Regions from separate parts of the Paraburkholderia nemoris genome, predicted to be linked through region 2. Evidence: riboswitches for the same ligand, from Rfam matches in the RefSeq annotation. Region 2 holds a riboswitch; the other holds the start of a gene.
The links. A riboswitch is a leader RNA that binds a small molecule or an ion and turns the genes downstream of it on or off. The one in region 2 is predicted to bind manganese.
Positions count from the first base shown of each region.

Region 1: another riboswitch for manganese. It lies ahead of KHO33_RS16115 (sodium:calcium antiporter); the one in region 2 lies ahead of KHO33_RS18385 (TMEM165/GDT1 family protein).

Region 1 is NZ_CAJNBO010000009.1:155,055-162,109, forward strand. Features, by position in the region: gene KHO33_RS16105 (hypothetical protein) at 14-808, opposite strand; gene KHO33_RS16110 (HAD family hydrolase) at 1,444-2,505, shown strand; gene KHO33_RS16115 (sodium:calcium antiporter) at 2,575-3,585, opposite strand; yybP-ykoY riboswitch at 3,686-3,857, opposite strand; gene KHO33_RS16120 (NADP-dependent oxidoreductase) at 4,022-5,041, shown strand; tRNA gene KHO33_RS16125 (tRNA-Arg) at 5,161-5,236, opposite strand; gene KHO33_RS16130 (c-type cytochrome) at 5,533-6,432, shown strand; gene KHO33_RS16135 (hypothetical protein) at 6,529-7,055, opposite strand, start outside.
Region 2 is NZ_CAJNBO010000011.1:80,840-87,894, reverse strand. Features, by position in the region: gene KHO33_RS18405 (porin) at 1-1,083, opposite strand, end outside; gene KHO33_RS18400 (IclR family transcriptional regulator) at 1,263-2,045, opposite strand; gene KHO33_RS18395 (MFS transporter) at 2,274-3,641, shown strand; gene KHO33_RS18390 (type II 3-dehydroquinate dehydratase) at 3,658-4,107, shown strand; yybP-ykoY riboswitch at 4,495-4,682, shown strand; gene KHO33_RS18385 (TMEM165/GDT1 family protein) at 4,693-5,283, shown strand; gene KHO33_RS18380 (putative bifunctional diguanylate cyclase/phosphodiesterase) at 5,562-7,055, shown strand, end outside.

The DNA of each region.
Region 1 (7,055 bases), on a different contig from region 2:
TTAGTTTTTGTGCTTACTTGCCGAAGGTCATGTTCAGCCCGGCGAAGATGGTGAACTTCGGCACGCCGGCGCCGGAATGCGCTACCGAGTATTGCGGCTCGATAAACGCGTTGTAGATGGTGGAGCCGCCTTTCCACGCCTTGCCGGCACCGAGGCCGACCGGGATGTAATAGCTGCCATGCTGCAGGTCGAAGGTCCAGGTGCCGGTCGAGCGGATGTACCAGCCACCCGGCAGGTTGAAGATGCCGAACGGCTGCGCGGTGAGCGATTGCGTGGTGGGCCGGCTGCTTTGCCCGGCGAACGAGTGTTGCCACTGCACCAGGGCGCCGAGGAGCCGCGCCTTCGTCGCGCTGACAGCGACAGCGGCAAGACCGGCCTGCCACTTGCCGGTGCCGAGGCTGGGGTCCGTGGCAGTCGGCATCGTCACGAGCGGGCCGACGCCGACCTGCACGTCGCCTTGCGAGAGCAGGAAGATGTCGAATAGATTCAGGTCGCCGAGACCGGTGTTGTAGCCGCCGCTCGGATCGGGCCGCGTGCTGACCGGCACCGTGGCGCGGAAAATTTCCGGCACGCCGATCAGGCTGTTCGGGCCGATCGGCACGGTGGGACGCAAGAGCAGATCGTTGGTGTGTGCGCTCGCGCCGAACACGCTCGGCGTGTAGTAATTCTGGATGTTGAATGAGGCTGCCAGATTAAGCGGGTTATTACTCTTATTGGCTTCGTCGGCCGATGCCTGAGCGAACGCCGGCGACAAGATCACCGAGGCGGCGTATAACGCTGCCGACCCAATCACGCTTTTAAAACCCATTCCCGCACCTCGTCTATGGGCATTTCTTATAGGCGAACGCATTCTTTTGCCCGATGCATATAAAGCAAGAGCAATGGCATTCATATTTTCGAATTGTGTCGAACTAACGCGAACTAGTCGCAGGCGTAAGTTCGCCTCACCCGGCGGCCACGCGCAACCGGGGAAATATGCAAAGCGGATAAGAGGCGCGATTAATTCGCGCTAAGTCTTTCGAACAAGCTGGAAAGACGGTACGGCCGGATACAGGGCTTGCATGGACGCTCCTTTCAGACTCAAGAGACGCCGCACCAAACGACGCATGCGGAGGTAAGAAATTCACAATCTGGGAGTGTTGTGGCGGAATGGTAGCAAACGTTTCAAGAGATTACAGAGATAAATTTGTAACATGATAGAAAGTTACGCAATTTCGGACGGAGTTAGAGTGTTGCCGCCATTTTTATTCCACACTTTTGCCACGATGTTGAGCATTTGTTTGCTTGTTGCATAAAAAGCCGCATAGCGGCATACGCCATTTGACAATTACCGGCATTCACGTCGTCGCTCCGAAAAGCAACAAAATGGGCTGCAACAATCGTCGTGTCCCATTAGACTTGCGCTCGCTTAAAGTTTGACCCACCGCTTTTGATGAGGCTTTCATGATTCGCACGATGCACCGGTATTGCATTGCTTTGACCGTTCTGGTTCTTTCAGCTTGCACCGTTACGCCACACCGCGACGCAAGCGAGTCGCCGGCCGGCGCGTCGAGCGCCGCAACCCTCGCGTCGTGGAACGACTCCGCGACCAAACGCTCGATTGTCGATTTCGTCACGCTGGTCACCACACCCGAGTCGAAGGATTTCATCCCGCGCGCGGACCGGATCGCCGTATTCGACAACGACGGCACGTTGTGGCCGGAGCAACCCGCCTCGGTGCAACTGGTGTTCGCGCTGCAACGGGTGAAGACCGTGGCCGGGCGGCATCCGGAATGGAAACGGCAGGAACCGTTCCGCTCGATTCTGAAAGGCAATCTGAAGAGCATCGCGGCGGGCGGCGACGCTGGCTCGATGAAGCTGCTGGCGGCGGCGCATGCCGGCATGACCAGCGATCAATTCGCCGCGCTCGCGCACGAATGGTTCGACTCAGCGAGCGACCCGCGCTTCAACCGCCCGTACGCCGACCTCGCTTATCAGCCGATGCTCGAGTTGCTCGCCTATCTGCGCACCAACGGCTTCAGGACCTATCTGGTGACGGGCAGCGATGTCGAGTTCGTCCGTGACATCGCGCAGCGCGTGTACGGCATTCCGCCCGAGCAGGTGATCGGCAGCACCGTGAAATACAAGTACAGCCAAACGAACAGCGCCGTAGCGCTGACCCGGCTTGCGCAGGTCGACACGCTCGTCGACGGCGCGGCCAAACCGCTTGCCATCGACCGCGCGATCGGCCGGCGTCCGGTGATCGCGTTCGGCAATGCGGACGGCGACGTGCCGATGCTCGAATGGACCTCGGCCGGCGACGGTCCGCGCCTCGCTGCGCTGCTGCATCACACCGACGGCGAACGGGAATATGCGTACGACCGCGCGGCGAAAAGCGGCAAGCTCGACAAGGGGCTGGACGAAGCCGGCGCGAAAGGCTGGCTCGTCGTCGATATGAAGGATGACTGGAAGACGGTGTTCAAGCCGGATAGCACGGCAACGGCTGCGGCGGCACCTTCCAATTAAGGGCAGGTTGTTGGGAAGGCCGCGCTTCGGCGGCTTTTACCGCAGCCTTCCTGGTCTTTCATCACTCGCTCAGCGGCTCAGCGTAATCGCCAGATAAGTGGCGTAGAGCACGCCGCACACCAGCAGCGCCCACACCGGCACGCCACGTTCGCGCACGTTGATCCGCAGCCACGCGGCAGCGGCGAGCGTGATCAAGATGCCGGTCACCACTTCGATACGCGGCGCCCACGGCGTCAGCAGAATCCCGATGGCGGGCAGCAACGTGCCCTGAAACACCATCGCACCGGTGATATTGCCGAACGCCAGCGTGTCCTTGCCACGGCGAATCCACAGAATGCTGTTGACCTTCTCCGGCAACTCGGTGGCGATCGGAATGATCAGCAGCGACAGCAGCAACGGCGAGACGCCGAGCACCTGCGACACGCCCCGCACACCGTGGATGAAGCCTTCCGCGCCCCACACCAGCAACGCAACCGCCAGTGCCAGTTGCACCGCAATGGTCGCGAGATTGGTGGGCAAGCCAAGACGCGACAGCAGCATCCTGCCCGGCGCCTCCGTGCCGTGGCCGGCGTCGACAAGTTTGTTCGATGCACGGAACGTCATCACCACGTACGTGATGTACACACCGACTAGCGCCGCGCTGAACAGCCCCCGCACGATCATCTGTTCGTGCGGCACGTACATCGCCGCGGCCGCCAGCACAAAGGCGCACAGGAAGTAGTTCAGATCTCGCGTGAAACCCGTTCGTTCCGGCGTGACCCAGCCGCCGGCACCGCGCGAACCGAGAATCGCCAGCGTCATCAGGAAGGTGGAGAGGGTAGAGAGCATGAGCGGCGCGCCGAGAATCGCGCCGACGCCGATCTCCTGATTGACCGCGCTATCGGTCGTGCCGCCCGCAATCGCGAGCAGCGGGACGAGCGTTTCGGGCAAGGCGGTACCGACCGCCGCGAACAGCGAACCCGTCACGCCCTCGGAGATTTTCAGACGCTCGCCGAGATGTTCCAGTGCATTGGTGAAGAGCTCGGCCGCCACCAGAATGACGACCAGCATGATGGCGAGTTCGAACAGGAGACCGGTCATACGTCGCCCCCTGCAAATGCAAAGGGGAAGCGGCACAACGGACCGGCAAGTGGGGAGACTGGCAGGGCGCAACGATGTTTCACAGGGCAACTCCGCGGTCGGACGTAAGTGACGAACCAATGACGCACCGCGACCCGTCCGACCAGAACGAAGCAGTGCGCCAATGGTCTCGCCAAACCGACCCGGTCGAACGCGCCATGACCCGCAGGCCAAGTATGTTGACGCGCTCTCCTTCAATGGATGAAGGAAGGCTACTCCCCAGTGACCGGGGGATTCTAACGGGACGGGCGGCTTTCAACAAGCTTGGAAGCTGGCGCATGCGTCGGCGCCCTCTGGTTTTGCTACGGCCGTCCGGTGATGTGGCATCAGCCTCGCAAGCGTGCGATAGCCCCACTGGTAAGATCACTCACCGTCTACGACAGCAGTGAGTCTTCACATGAACTACCAGAATCGCCAGTGGTTTTACGTCAAGCGTCCGGAAGGACGAGTTGGCGACGAGCATTACGAGTTGCGCGAAAGCGAGCTCGACGACAATTTGTCATCGAATGAAGTGTTGATCCGGGCGCGTATTGTCAGCGTCGATCCGTACATTCGGATCCAGCAGCACGAACGCAATACTTACGACGTGCCGCATCCGCTCGGGATCGTCCAGCGCGCGGGCGTGGTGGGTGAAGTGGTGGCGTCGGCGAGCCCGCTTTTCAAGCAGGGTGACTGGGTGTCGGCCTATAGCGGCTGGCAGTTGTACGCCAAGTGCCATCACAGCGAGCTGACCAAGCTGAACCCCGACGCGGCGCCGGTTTCGACCGCGCTCGGCGTGCTCGGCATGCCGGGACGCACCGCGTGGTTCGGCTTGATGGAAGCGGGCAAGCCACGTCCGGGCGACACGCTGGTCGTGTCCGGTGCGGCGGGCGCGGTCGGCTCGCTGGTCGCGCAGTTCGGCAAGCGCGCCGGGTGCCGCGTCATCGGGATCGCCGGCGGCCCGGACAAGTGCGCGTTTCTGACTGACACGCTGAAACTCGACGGCGCGGTCGACTACCGCGCGCATCCCACACTTGAAGGCTTGCAGTCGGCGCTGCAGGCGGCGACCGGCGGCGTCGATGTCTATTTCGACAACGTCGGCGGCATGATCACCGATGCGGTGATTCCGCTGATCAAGCGCCGCGCGCGGATCGTGATCTGCGGCGCGATCGCTCAATACGACGGGGGTCTGGACACGCCGGACCTCGCGCCGCGCTTCCTGCAGCACATGCTGTTTCAGCGCGCGACGATCCAGGGGATTCTGGCGCGCGATTTCACACACCGCATGGATGAAATGTTGCAGACCGTCGCACCATGGGTGAAGAACGGTGAAATCGTTTATCAGGAGACTTACGTCGATGGGTTTGACGCGTTGCCTCAGGCGTTGAATAGCCTGTTCGAAGGGAAGAATCTCGGGAAGCTGTTGGTCAGGGTGTGATCGGGTGAGATGAAGCGGAAGGCAGACGGTCGTGACGACCGCTGTCGTTCGCGACACAACTGCTCGGATGAACAGGGATGCAAAAACAGGGGGAAATCGCGTTGAAACTCGACCAGAAATGGTGCGCCCGGCTGGGATCGAACCAGCAACCCCTGCCTTCGGAGGGCAGTACTCTATCCATTGAGCTACGGGCGCTTCAACACGAAAGCGCGGCAACCTGAACAGGAGCGACGCCAAAGCGAGACCGAAAGGATACCCGGTTTCGGCCAAACCGTCCACCGGACGGCCTATATGGCGGGATTGCGCGCCTTCTGCACGCCATCCCCACAGTGCCAGCCGCACCCCGCGATGCGGGTAAACGCCTGCTGAACACCTCGCCGCGCCCCTCGCCGCCGCCGAAATGTTGCGTCTATAATCGTCCGTGCCTGATTAAAGAACAAGAAGTTGCCGTCACGCTGTACCGCTCACATACCCACGGAGACGAGACAAGCATGAGCGAAGCACCACACGGAGCCCCAATCAAAACCCCCGGGCAGCTCATCGCCGCGATCATTGCCAGTTTTGCGGTACCGATCGTCATCATCGTTCTGCTAGTGATCTACGTCGATAATTCGACGCGCACGGGCGCCGGCACAGACAGTCTTTCCGACGCCGAGGTCAGCGCGCGCATCAAGCCTTTCGCGCAAGTCGACATTCGCGACGCCAACGCGCCGCGCGTCTACAAGACCGGAGAAGAGGTCTATAAGGCCGTTTGCTCCGCGTGTCACGCGTCGGGTGCGGCAGGCGCGCCGAAATTCACCAATACCGCCGACTGGGCGCCGCGCATCGCGCAGGGCTTCGACACGTTGTTGCACACGGCGCTCACCGGCAAGGGCGCGATGCCCGCGCGTGGCGGCACCAGCCCGGACGACTACAGCGATTTCGAAATCGCCCGCGCAGTGGCTTACATGGCGAACAATTCCGGCGCGAGCTTCCCTGAACCGGCACAGCCGGCAGCAGGTGCGGCAGCTGCCGCGTCCGGCGCTGCTGCCGCGGCGCCGGCGGGTGCTTCGGACGCTGGCGCCGCACAAGCCGCTGCTGCGATGGCAGCCATGGCCAGCGTGCCGCAAGCGGCTGCGCCAGCAGCAGGCGGAGCACAAAGCGCGGACGCCTCGCAAGCCGGCAAGGCGCTGTACCAGCAGGTTTGCCAGGCGTGTCACGCGGCCGGCGTGCTGAACGCACCGAAGTTTGGCGACAAGGACGCATGGGCGCCGCGCCTGAAAGAACCGATGGACACGGTCTACAACTACGCATTGCACGGCAAGGGCGCGATGCCGGCCAAAGGTGGTTCGACTGCCTCCGACGCGGACGTGAAAGCCGCCGTCGACTACATGGTCAGCGCGGCGAAATAAGACACTTCCGGCTGTTGTCGCAAAACAAAAAATCCCTGCACCGTGGCGACACGGGCAGGAATTTTTTATGCGAAGTGCGTTTTACGCGCCGTCGGTTCAGGCGCCCGCCGATGCAACTGCAGGCCGGCTGAACGCCTCGACAAATGCCAACGCCGGCGTGCTACGCGCCAGCGACGTCAAATGCGTGTGCAGATCGGCAGGGACGAGCCACGGATAGCTCAGCCCATCTTGCAACGCTTCGAGCAATTTGCCGTCGACGTCCGGCACGACATCCATGCGTGCGATGTGGATGTGAAACCCCGTGACGGCCGGCACCGCATCGAAAGTCCACCGATACAACCCGTGACCGACGCGTAATGCGCCGGTTGCCCGTTCGCGCATCACCACCAGCCAGGGTAAAGCGTCGATCGTGCCGTTATCCACCGCGAGCGAATCGCACACGTAGTACGTGCGGCACTGCGCGTACTGCGCGCCGAAATCGGTGACGAGCGTTTTCGCGATCGCATCGGTACCGACTGTGCGTGCCGGAAACGCGATATTCGACGTGGCGAGCGAAATGGTGAGGACCGCATCCGGTGCGAAAGCCTCGCCAATGCGATTAGCACGCGTGTTGTCTTTCGCAT
Region 2 (7,055 bases):
GAAGCCGTTCAGACCCAGGTTCGAGCCGTTGCGGTTCAGTGCGTACGCGAGGTTCAGATACAGGTCGGTGCGCTTGGACAGGAAGTAGTCCGCATCAACCTGGAACGACCAAGGGTCGCGCGACGTGCCATAAAAGTTCTGGTACATCGCCGTGCTGGAGAGCGCGAGGTTGGGCTGCGCGAGCCAGGTCGCGCCGACCCAGTAGAGGCTGGCTGCTTCAACCGGCGATGTGCTCAGCGTGCTCAGGTGCACCGCATGCGAATCGAGGTAGCGGTAACCGGCGTAAGTCGTGACCGTGGAGATTTTGTAGCTTGCTGCGAACGACACGCGGCGGTCCGTATCGCCTTCGTAGCCGCCGACCTTCGAGGTATGCGCGGCCGTCGTGCTCGTGCTGCCGCCATTCTTCTGGTCGTAGACGAGCGTCGCGCTGAACGGGCCGTGCTTATAGCGCAGGCCGCCTTCGATCACCCGGGCAAAACGCGTGTCGCCGGCCGGCTGCGGGCCATACGTGACCGCGTCGTAGCCGAAGCTGTATTGCGCGATCGCAGTCAGTTCGCCGAAGCGTTTTTCATAGCGAGCGGTGTTGTCGAGCCGGTCCGAGAATGCCGGGTCTTGCATCTTGATGGCATAGACCGCGTTCTTCAGCGGGTTGTATTCGCTGACCCAGTCGAGGAACAGACCGCCCTGGCGGCCCAGCGAGAACGAGCCCCAGGTGTCGTTCGCGATGCCTACATAGGCGAGCCGGCCGAACTCGCGGCCGCCTTGCAGCAGGGCGCCGCTATCGACATTGATGCCGCTTTCGAGCAGGAAGAAGGTGCGCGAGCCGCCGCCGAGATCTTCGGTGCCGGTGATGCCCCAGCGCGAGCCGGACATGTCGCCGGAAGTCAGACGGGTGACGCTATGCGTCTCGCCTTTCGACGACGATGCGCTGGTGAGATATTCCAGACCGGTATCGACGATACCGTAGAGCGTGACAGACGAGCCGGAAATGGCGGGTGATTCGTCGGCATGTGCGTAGGCAGACAGGCTGGCGCAGACGGCCAGACAGCAGCCTACCGCCGTAGTGCGGTAGGAGTGGTTCACGGATTGTGTCCTCTTTGGGATTAAATGTGAGCCACGAATGTAAGCGGGCCTTAAGTCATCAGCGTGACAGGAGGGCCGTGATGAAGAATCTTGTTGGGTGCGTTGAGGGGGAGTTGCTTGCGCCAGTCGGATGTCTATTGTTGGGGGGGCTCGTGCGGGCTCAGACCGCGCGCCGGACACTAACGGACTCGACCCAAAAGCGGAGATGCCAGGCTGGCGGCAGCGAGTTCGTTTGCAGCCGCCATAAGCGCAGGCCCGAGTGTCGTCATACGCTTCTCCGTTAATCTAACGGCTGGCCCTGCGATGCTGATGACCCCTATAGCCGGGTAACCCCGTCGTTGGACCGGAGCGGCCATCGCCGTCATCCCAGGCGCGAACACCTCATAAATTGTTGCGTAGCCGCGGCCACGAGCGGCATCCACGAACCCCAGCAGCGCCTTCACGGTGGTCGGTGCGTTGGGGCCGTACTGCTTCGGCTGCCCGAACCCCTGGCGTGTCACCAATTCGAGCGCCCGCTCATCGGTCATTGTCATCATCCACGCATGGCCGGTCGCACTGCACGACAGAATGGTATCCATGCCCATGTCCGGGTCGTACCGCAGGCCCTTCAGCGCGCCCTGCGACTTGGCAACCCACGTCAGCCTGTCTCCGTCGACGATCGCGAGCCGCACGAGTTCTCCGGATGTTTCCGCCAGACGGTCGAGCATGGTTTGCGCAACATCGATGATGCCGGACGTCGCGAGATAACTGAGACCCAGGCCGACCAGCTTCGTGGTTAGCACATAGTCGCCCTGCTCGCGTAACTGACGCACATAGCCGCACTGTTTGAGATCGGCGAGCAGGCGATGGCAGGCGCTACGCGGAATCTCAAGTTGATCCGAGATTAGCGCGAGTGGCGTTCCTTCCATCTGTGTCGCCAGAAATTCGAGCACTGCCAGTGTTCTCTCAGTCACACCCGGCATAGAACCTCCCGTCAACTCAGTAGAGCATTCATGATTGCATAATGTGGAATGGAATTCCACCTTGGAATAGTGTCCCACCAGCGCTGTTAATCTGTGCAGCATGCCGTCTCGTCGAATGCTTCATCGCGCTGATACAAGAGACGCATAACAAAAGACGGGCCACTCACGGTTGACATGACAAGGTTCGCCGGGACGTGACGCCGACACAGGTTTGGAACAGGAGACAACATGGATCAGCAATCGCACCTACCCGCCCAGCAGGCGATGCGCACGCGCGCCGTGACCGCGGCGGCCGTCGGAACCGCACTCGAATGGTTCGATTTCACCTTATATGGCGCACTGGCCGCCACCGTGCTGCCCAAGCTGTTTTTCCCGTCGATGGATTCGACTTCCGCATTGCTGGCATCGCTTGCCACGTTCGGTGTCGGACTCGCGGCGCGACCGCTTGGCGCCATCATTTGCGGTTACCTTGGCGACAAGCTGGGACGGCGCAATCTGATGCTCGGCACCGTCACCGTGATGGGACTCTGTTCGATGTTGATGGGCTTTCTGCCAACCTATGCGAGCATCGGTGTATGGGCGCCGCTACTGCTAGTGGTGCTTCGCATCCTGCAGGGTTTCGCGCTGGGAGGTGAATCGACGGGGGCGCAGTTGATGGCGATCGAGCACGCAAGTCCCGATCGTCGCGGTAAATACTCCGGCCTTCTCGGATTGTGCTCACCGCTCAGCCAGATCATGGCCAACGGCGTATTGCTGGCACTTTCTTCGGCGATGTCGGCGCAGGCATTCGACGCGTATGGCTGGCGCATCCCGTTCGTCCTGAGCTTCATTCTCGTGATCGTCGGTATCTACATCCGGCTGCGAGTCAGTGAGACGCCCGCGTTTGTCGCACTCCGTAAAACCGAAGTAGCCCACGTAGGCAGTCCGCTGCGCGATGCGCTGCGCCTTCACTGGCGAACGGTGTTGCGATGGATGTTGTTCTTCTGCGGCCCTGCAGCGATCTTCTATCTGATCGTTGTGTTCTCGTTAAGTTATGTCACGAAAACGCTGGGTGTGCCGAAACAGACGGGCTTCCTGCTGTTGATGGGCGCGAACGTGTGCGCCATCGTCGGCGCGCTGGCCGGCGGCATGCTGAGTGACCGTATCGGTCGCAAGAAAGCGCTCGCGATCGGCTCCACCGCAACCTTGCTCATGCTGTTCGTGTACTTTCAGATTCTTGATACGAAGAGTTTCGTGCCCATGCTGGCAGCAATGGGTTTCTTTCTTGGCTTCACCCAATTTCAGAGCGGCATCCAGCCGGTTGCATTTGCTGAAGCATTCCCTACTAACGTGCGCTACTCGGGATCGGCGCTTGCCTATACCGGCGCCAATCTGGTCGCGGGCGGTCCGATGCCGGTTCTTGCAGTCTGGCTCTTTGCCCTTTGCAATGGCTCGCCGTGGGGCGTCATCGCAGTGTGCGTCGTGTTCAATGTCATTTCGCTCATCGCGATCCTCACCGCGCCCGAAACGCTTGGGATCGATATGAACCGGGTCGACTCTGCCGAAGAAGTCATTGGTTCACACGGGCACGCGCCCACCCAATCTCATTCTCACTGAAACGCAGGCAATGCAGATGAAACCACTTGTTTATGTCCTGAACGGTTCGAACCTCAACATGCTCGGCAAGCGCGAACCGCACCTGTACGGTACGACGACCCTTGCTCAGGTGAAAGAACGTACTGAAGCCCTCGCGGCCGAGCTCGACCTCGAATGCGATTTCCGCCAGACGAACCACGAAGGCGTGATGGTCGATTGGTTGCAGGAAGCCTTCGAAAAGGATGCGGCCGTCGTCATCAACCCAGCGGGATTTTCGTTTGCGTCGATACCCGTGCTGGATGCAGTCAAGCTGATTCGCCAACCGGTGATCGAGGTGCACATCACCAACATCCATCAGCGGGATGAACAGTATCGACATTCGCTGATCTCGCTAGTGGCACGCGGCGTGATATGCGGCCTCGGCGTCGATGGATACCTGCTTGCCGTACGAGCGGTCGCTGGAGCCATCCAGCGCGTACAAGTGTGAAGAGGGTTCGCAAACGTTGCCTCGACCGGCAATAAGCCGGGCGGATAGTGGTGAACTCTCAGGTAGCCGTTTCCTGGATAGTCGCGATCGATTTTGCGGGTTACGGGCCAGTGTCCACTGCCGGTACCGTGGCAGACGTTTGTTCTCTAGCGGCGTGTGGCCGAGTTGGATCGATTTGCAACGCTCGCCCGTGATGTTATTGCGCCGTTGGCATGTTGGCCGATGATCTTCATGCGGCCACCGTGAATCTCGGCCATCGCATCGCGGTCCAGGTCTATGGACGTGGAAAGAAAGGCATTCGTAATAATCGGCGCGCGCAGCAATGCTCGGTTGCGAAAAACGCTATTGTGGCGACTTGCCTCTGCAACACATCGCGCGATAGAATCGCGCCTGCTCATTGGGGAGTAGCCGCCTCGAACGCCATGTTCGAGGGCGCACGTCAACATACTTGGCGAGTCGAGAGACCCGCTATGGCGTGCGCAGCTAAATGCCTGGCAAGACCGATGACTCGCATTCCGACCTAACCGGGTCGCCGGAATGCGCGTCATCGCGTTTTTTCTGCGCGGCCCGGATACAACAACCCCCATGCAATCCTTCCTCATTTCGACCAGTGTGGTCGGCCTTGCTGAAATCGGCGACAAGACTCAGCTTCTGTCCCTGGTTCTGGCAGCGCGATATCGCAAGCCCATTCCCATCATCCTTGGTGTTTTTGCCGCTACGCTCATCAACCATGGTGCATCCGGCGCACTCGGCGCATGGCTTGCGAGCGTTCTGAGTCCGGGCATTCTGAATTGGGCTGTTGTCGCGTCATTCGCCGTGATGGCAGTGTGGATTCTCGTTCCCGACAAGCTGGACGATGCCGATGCGGTTTTGACGAAGAACTCGATGGGTGTGTTCGGCACAACCGCACTCACGTTCTTTCTCGCCGAGATGGGCGACAAAACCCAAATCGTCACGATTGCCTTGGCGGCGCGCTTTCACGAGTTCTTCGGTGTGGTTGCGGGTACGACACTTGGCATGATGCTGGCCAATGTGCCCGTCATCTACCTGGGACACAAATTCGCCGATCGCCTGCCGACAAAGGCGGTCCACATTCTGGCCGCCATCATCTTCGTTGTCCTCGGTGGCCTCGCGCTCAGGACCGCGTTGTATCCGCAAGCGCATCCGCTGTTCTAGTTCGCGGCTGACGCGCGCACTGCAGTCCACCCACGCGAGACCTTTAGAAAAAACCGGAGCGTGCCGTTAATAAGCGGTGGTCCGACATAACGTGGACCGGGATCGGAGTCGTCCGTCATTTGCTCGGTTCGGAGTCAACGAACGAACCGAGCGATGCTTCGGATTACGACTTCCGGATGCGCACGTCGTCTACGGGCGGACTGACACTTTCAGTTTCCTTCCGCCGACCTGCCCGAACAGGTCACCTCGTCGACGTGCTGTTCCACATCGGAGCAATCGTGACAAGACAGAAGGGCACTCAAAGGCGTCGATACCTGTGGCGGCGCAACACAAGTGCAGACCAAGTCGAGCAGACGTCGTCGAACGTGCCCCCCGCGCGGCGCACGGCAGTATTTGGTCTTGTCCTCGTTCTGTTGAGCGTGCCGCTCCTGGCCTTCTGGGGCGCGTACGAAAGCTTGAGTGCCGGTTTTGCCGCGCAAGCCGCCAACGAGGCGGATAACGCTTTCGAGGAAGCTCGCTATAGCGTTGCGTGGGAGGAATCGGCCGAACGCAAGTACTTCCTGGATCCACGCCCGGAGGTTCTACGCGAGCACCGCGAGGCCGGTGAAGCACTCGACGCAGCTTTGAAGAAGGCAATGGCACTTGAGCCTGACAGCAGCGCGATGCTGCGCGGCCTGCTGGAGAAGCACACGAAGTATCGATCGTTCGTCAAGCCGATGTTCAAGGCCGTCGACGACCACGATATCGCGAGAGCCAATGAGATCGACGAGAATTCGGCCGATCCGCTCTTCGACGATATCGAGCAGAAGGTTCTCGCTATTGCGGCACAGCACCGCGACGATGCGACGAAGCAACTCGAACGGCTCGTTGCCGTACAACGGATCGTCCTGATATCGACCCCTGTAGTGCTAGCGATCGGCGTGGGCCTTGCGCTGCTGTTTCTTCAGATGCTGCGGCGCATTCGCAAGAACGTGGATGCAGCGGCCCAGGACGCGCTGCGCACGAGCGAACAGAGGCTGCAGGCGCTTGTCGCCAACACGTCGGATGCGATACTCGTTTCCGACGTCGACGGGACTGTGATTTACGAGGCGCCGACGCGAAGACCGGACCCGTTGAAGAACATGGGCCAACTCGTCGGCACCAGTCTGCTCGATCCGATTCATCCCATCGACCGCCCCACGTTGCAGGGCCTGTTGGAGACCGTGTCGTCGACCGCTCGATCCACAAAATCCATCGAGATCCGTACTCGGGGCGAAGGCGACGCGTGGCGCTATATTCAGCTTACCTTGACGAATCTGCTCGACGAACCGGCCGTCGGCGCAATCGTCGCGACCGCGAGCGACACCACCGAAAGAAAGAACTTCGAGGAGCAGCTCGCGCGACGGGCGTTCTACGATACGCTCACATCGTTACCGAACCGCGCACTGCTGCTCGATCGTATTAGCCAGGCCGAAGCTCGCGCGCGTGAGCGTAATGCGATGATCGGCGTCGTCTTCATCGACCTGGACAACTTCAAGCGGGTGAACGACAGTCTCGGCCATCACGTAGGGGACCGGCTGCTGATCGCAGCGGCCAAGCGCCTTGAAGGATGTGTTCGCCCGACTGATACCGTCGCGCGATTGGGCGGCGACGAGTTCGTCATCCTGCTGGAACACCTGGGAAGTGAAGCGACGAGCGAAGGGACCCTGGTCGCGGACAACATTCTTGCGCAGTTCAGTCAACCGTTCGATCTCGACAACAAGCAGTACATCGTCAGCGCGAGCGTCGGGCTC